Linked DNA regions of Pseudorhodoplanes sinuspersici. The protein of the gene in region 1 interacts with the protein of each later gene in a pairwise test. Links are inferred from orthologs where the notes say so. Each region holds a gene or a part of one and is shown in the gene's direction. Other genes may lie near its edges.

Region 1 (2,952 bases):
CCTGGCGGACCCGTTTCATGGCCCGTGCCGAGGAGGCGCGCCGCCTTTACGACGAGCGATTCGTGCGGATGTGGGAATTCTACCTGGCAGCATCGGAGATGGCGTTCCGCCATCAGGGCATGATGGTGTTCCAGATCCAGCTCGCCAAACGTGTCGAGGCCGTGCCGATCACGCGTGATTATATCCCACGCGAGGAAAACCGGCTGCGCGCGCGGGAACGCAACACGCGCGCACCGTTGCGCATGGCCGGCGAATGATCGCTGACCGGATTACCATCCGCGGCTGATTTACCCGCACTAGTCAAGAATATTCACGCGTGAATTTTGTGTTCGCGTGAGTTATGGGGACATTCGCAATTCGTCCCAACACACGAATGGCTTCAGTGCTACAGCAGTTTCGTTCCGGGTCTAGTGCAGTGTTTTTGACGTTCCGATCACCCTTGCGGTAATCTCTCCATCGGAACGTCAGAAACAAAACCGCACTAGAATCAAATATTGCGAGTGTCCTTTTGTCTCCAACGCTTCGTTTAGAAGTCGCGGCAAGGGATACGAAGCGTTGGAGACAGGACACTCGCCGCAATCTCGGAGGTGTTTGTACACGTAGCGTTTGTTGCGATGCGTGCCGCAATGGGCCGATTAAAAAACTTAGACTGATACAAAGACCGCTGGACCGATGGCACCCTTCGACTCAACCGCGCGTAAACTCGCCGCGGACCAATCACCGCTCTACCGCGCTGCGCCGCACAACATCGAGGCCGAGCAGGCGCTTCTCGGTGCCATTCTAGTCAACAACGAAGCGCTCTATCGCGTCTCCGATTTTCTGGAAGCGCGACACTTCTTCGAGCCGATTCACCAGAAGATTTTCGAACTGGCCTCCCAGCTCGTGCGCGCGGGCAAGGTCGCAAGCCCGGTCACGCTGAAGACCTTCCTGCCCGGCGATGCCGATATCGGCGGTCTGACGGTCAACCAGTATCTCGCGCGGCTCGCGGCAGAAGCCACCACCGTCATCAACGCACAGGATTACGGCCGCACCATCTATGATCTCTCGGTGCGCCGCTCGCTGATCGTGATCGGCGAGGATATCGTCAATGAGGCCTATGACGCACCGGTCGATTTCGCGCCGGCCAAACAGATCGAGGAAGCCGAGCGCCGGCTTTATGAGGTCGCGGAAAGCGGCCGCTATGAAGGCGGCTTCCAGGCGTTCTCGCAAGCGATCACCACCGCCGTCGATCTCGCCGCCAAGGCCTATCAGCGCGACGGAAAACTGTCCGGCATCGCGTCCGGCCTGAACGATCTCGATCACAAGATGGGCGGGTTGCAGCCGTCCGATCTGATCATCGTTGCCGGCCGCCCCGGCATGGGCAAGACCGCGCTCGCCACCAACATCGCCTACAATATCGCCAAGGCGTGGCAGGGTGAGGTGCGGCCCGATGGCCATATCACGACCGTCAATGGCGGCATCGTCGGCTTCTTCTCGCTCGAAATGTCGGCCGATCAGCTCGCCACCCGTATTCTCGCCGAGCGCACCGGCATTCCGTCGAGCACGATCCGCCGCGGCGGTATCAGCGAAGCCGATTTCGAAGTCATCCGCGACGTCTCGCTCGAACTGCAGAACATGAAGTTCTTCGTCGACGACACCGGCGGTCTGTCGATCGCGCAATTGATGGCGCGCGCCCGCCGCCTGAAGCGTCAGCGCGGGCTCGACATGCTGGTGATCGACTATATCCAGCTCCTCTCCGGCTCCAGCAAGCGCGCCTCCGAAGGCCGCGTGCAGGAAATCACCGAAATCACCACCAGCCTCAAAGCGCTGGCGAAGGAGTTGAGCGTTCCGATCATCGCCCTCTCCCAGCTTTCGCGTCAGGTCGAAAACCGCGACGACAAGCGTCCGCAGCTCTCTGACCTTCGTGAATCGGGCTCGATCGAGCAGGACGCCGACGTGGTCTTGTTCGTCTATCGCGAAGAATATTATCTGCAGAGCAAGGAGCCGCGGCCGGGCACCGAAGAGCATGCCAAGTGGATGGTCGAAATGGCAGCGGTCCATGGCAAGGCCGAGGTGATCATCGGCAAACAGCGTCACGGCCCCACCGGCACGGTGCCGCTGCAATTCGATGCCAGCGTCACCCGCTTCGGCGATCTGGCGCCGGACGGCCAGTTGCCACGCTATTAACGCATTGTGCTGCGCATGAGGTGCGGAGACACAAGAATCGCTTGGCGTTTGACGAACAGACCTCATCTTGGAATGGCTTGTCGTCAGTGCGCTTGAACGGCGCTTTGCCCTTTTCTGTTTGATGTGAGTTCGATGCAGGGATCTCTTCCAGTCTCGCCGTCATCCGACACGCAGGACGAGCTTGCTCCTGCCGTCGCGGTCGGCGCGCCTGTGGATGAAGCCGGAGGTGTCCTCACCATCGACCTGTCGGCGATCGAGTCCAACTGGAAGACCCTGCGTTCGGCCTCAACTCCCGCAGAATGCGCTGCTGTCGTGAAAGCCAATGGCTATGGGCTTGGTCTTGAGCCTGTCGCTCAACGGCTTACGCAAGCCGGCTGCACGACATTCTTCGTCGCCGATCTGTCCGAAGGCAAACGGCTGCGCAAGGTCGCGCCTGACGCCGACATCTATATTCTCAATGGCCTCGCGCCCGGCACCGGCCAGGCCTTCGCCGACAGCAATCTGCGACCGGTCATCGGCTCGGCGGCCGAGATTGCCGAGTGGGATGCCTTCACCAGCGTGCATCAATGGGATGGCGGCTTCGCCCTGCATGTCGACACCGGCATGAACCGCCTCGGCATGTCGGTCGAGGAAGCAGCTGCCTTTGCCCCGCGCATCAACGCGGCCAATCACGGGCTCAAGCTTCTGATGAGCCACTTCGTCGCCGCGCAATTTGCGCAAAGCCCGCGCAATGCCGAGCAGTTGCAGAGCTTCCGCGATATCCGTGCGCTCTATCGCGGCGTGCCG
Region 2 (2,959 bases), 3.4 Mb from region 1 along the record:
CATTTATTTGAAAAAACCGCACGGCGATTCAAGACGTTGGGATGACAGAACGACGAAACATGCTGTCTTTTCGGTCACAAGTGTGTCGTTCGCGAAAACCTGACTGACAAACTCGTTGCAGTTTGAGAGCGCGCGTGTATCTTCAAAACACCGCCGCGCGACTGCAGCGGCGGTCTTCAAATAGTGGTTTGGTTTGAAACTCATCGAAGATGAGAACGGGTGAAATGCGTCTGAATTTCTCATCTTCGTGGCACGGGCGACAACGAGCCGAACTTTAGACATCACTGCTGAACTGTGCGGTGTCGCGTAATCGTATCGGCACCGCAAGGAAGCTCCCGAACTTTAACGGCGACAAATAATCGGACCACCGTGTGGAGGCGCGCGGATGGCAGGGGGAGTTATGACGACGGGCCGATCAAAGAGCCGCACCAAGATGCGGTTGCAAAACGAAAAATGCCCGCTTGATAGCGGACAGAGGACTAGCCGGCTTATGCCGGACGCGGCGGACCTGATGCGGCACACCATGATCACAACAGGATCATTGGGCGCGGACGCTCCCCCGGATAGTCGATAGAACGCGCTCTTTCGATTGTCCGTGCAGTGTCAGACCACTCTGACGCGCAGGATCATCTCCCTGTAACGCGACATGCTGAAAGAGCTGCGTTCCAGCCCAGGACCTTTCTGCGTCCTGACTTTCACCTATTGGCTTTCGACATTCGGGAAGAGGCGACCGAAATGACGAACTTGAATACGAATTCCGAACAAGAGCGTTGGACCCGCGTGAAGGGCCGACTCAAAGCGGAAGTTGGCGACGATATTTTCTCAAGCTGGTTTGCGCGCATGGACCTCGAAGCGGTAGAGAAAGATACCGCGCGCCTGTCCGTACCGACGCGCTTTCTGAAGAGCTGGATTCAATCGCATTACAGCGATCGCGTGCTGCGCTGCTGGCAGGCTGAAGAGCACAACGTTCAGCGCATCGACATCATGGTGCGGACGGCCGCGATTAAAGTCGCACCGGCGAAGCCGCGCGCCGACGAGCAGCCGGAGCCGGTGCGCGAGCAGAAGGAGAAGACCAACGGCGCCGAGGTCAAACTCGCAACGGCGGCGGCCATGCCGGTATCGGCGGCGCATGAAGCATCGGGTGGCTCGCCGCTCGATCCGCGGTTGACCTTCGACACCTTCATGGTCGGACGTTCGAACACATTGACGCATGCGGCCGCAAAGCAGGTGGCAGCAGCGCGCCGTGGCGACATGGTGATGTTCAACCCGCTGTACATCCATGCCGGCGTCGGCCTCGGAAAGACGCATCTGCTGCAGGCGATCACCTGGGCCGGCAACGCCAACGGCGACCGCAAGGTGCTGTATCTCACCGCGGAGCGCTTCATGTATGGCTTCGTATCGGCGCTGAAGAGCCAGACGGCGATTGCCTATAAGGAAGCGCTGCGCGGCATCGACGTACTGGTGATCGACGACCTGCAATTCCTGACCGGCAAGAACATGCAGGCGGAATTCTGCCACACGCTGAACGCGCTGATCGATGCTGGCCGGCAAGTGGTGGTCGCCGCCGACAGGCCGCCAGCCGACCTCGAAACCCTTGACGATCGCGTGCGCTCGCGTCTTGCGGGTGGGCTTGTCGTGGAAATGGGTCCGCTTGGGGAAGAATTGCGGTTCGAAATCCTGAAGAACCGCATCAGCGCAGCCCGCCAGCATCATCAGGGCTTCGAGGTCCCCGAGACGGTGGTGTCCTACATCTCGAAATCGATCACGCATAACGGCCGCGATCTGGAAGGCGCGCTCAATCGTCTTTTGGCCCTGAGCAAGCTGACCGCTCAGCCGGTGACCATGGAAGTGGCCGAACGCGAGGTGAAGGACCTGATCCGTCCGCAGGAGCCGAAGCGGGTCAAGATCGAGGACATCCAGCGCATTGTCGCGCGGCAATACAATGTCAGCCGGTCGGACCTCCTGTCGTCGCGGCGGACGGCCAATGTCGTGCGCCCGCGTCAGGTGGCGATGTACCTGGCGAAAACGCTCACGCTGCGGTCGCTGCCCGAAATTGGCCGCCGGTTTGGCGGGCGCGACCACACCACGGTCCTGCACGCGGTCCGCAAGATCGAGCATCTCGTCGGCACCGACACCTCCCTGGCGGACGAAGTCGACAGCCTGAAGCGGCAGCTTCAGGAGTAGAAAAAGGGTTGCCGAAACTGCTGCGGCACGGCACTTTCGCGTCCCCCGGCCACCGGCACCCGCCGGCGGCCGGTTATCGTCACAGCGGCGCCTTTGCAGGCGAGTCGGGGGTTGCGGATGAAGGTCACAGTCGAGCGCGCGCAATTGCTCAAATCGCTCGGGCACGTGCATCGCGTGGTCGAGCGACGGAATACCATTCCGATCCTCGCCAATGTGCTCATCCGGGCTGAGCGCGCCAAACTGTCGCTCAAGGCCACCGACCTCGATCTCGAAGTCAATGAAACGATTGCTGCCGAAGTGTCGCCCGCGGGGGCGATCACGGTGCCGGCGCATATGTTCTACGATATCGTCCGTAAGCTGCCGGAAGGTTCGCAGATCGTTGTCGAGGCGACGGGCGACCGCGGCATCCTGACGATCCGCGCCGGCCGCTCGCGCTTCACACTGCAGACATTGCCCGAAAGCGATTTTCCCGATCTCAATGCCGGCGACATGACCCACAGCTTCAAGCTGCAGGCCGCCGAATTGAAGAAGATGATCGACAAGACCCAGTTTGCGATCTCGACCGAAGAGACGCGCTACTATCTCAACGGCATCTATCTGCACACAGCGAACAGCGCTAAAGGCGAAACCCTACGCGCCGTTGCGACCGACGGCCATCGTCTGGCGCAATTCGAAATCCCGCTGCCGTCCGGCGCTGCCGGCATGCCGGGCGTGATCGTACCGCGCAAGACGGTCGGCGAAGTGCAGCGACTGATCGAAAGCAGCGATCAGGAAA

Evidence for each region.
Region 2: the proteins of CAK95_RS25940 (region 1) and dnaA interact in binary tests that used the Escherichia coli proteins (3 or more experiments, as listed by UniProt). The link is inferred for Pseudorhodoplanes sinuspersici from one-to-one orthologs.

The regions. Positions count from the first base shown.
Region 1 is NZ_CP021112.1:5,318,737-5,321,688, forward strand. Bases 42-2,919 are described here. They hold CAK95_RS25940 (replicative DNA helicase), read left to right. Parts: upstream 42-672; coding sequence 673-2,166; downstream 2,167-2,919. Other genes in these bases: CAK95_RS25935 (cyclopropane fatty acid synthase), read left to right, coding at 42-257; alr (alanine racemase), read left to right, coding at 2,299-2,919. Also shown: more of CAK95_RS25935, read left to right, coding at 1-41; more of alr, read left to right, coding at 2,920-2,952. UniProt on the Escherichia coli protein: The main replicative DNA helicase, it participates in initiation and elongation during chromosome replication. Travels ahead of the DNA replisome, separating dsDNA into templates for DNA synthesis.
Region 2 is NZ_CP021112.1:1,935,174-1,938,132, reverse strand. The notes cover bases 75-2,959. They hold dnaA (chromosomal replication initiator protein DnaA), read left to right. Parts: upstream 75-735; coding sequence 736-2,184; downstream 2,185-2,959. Other genes in these bases: dnaN (DNA polymerase III subunit beta), read left to right, coding at 2,302-2,959. UniProt on the Escherichia coli protein: Plays an essential in the initiation and regulation of chromosomal replication. Binds in an ATP-dependent fashion to the origin of replication (oriC) to initiate formation of the DNA replication initiation complex once per cell cycle.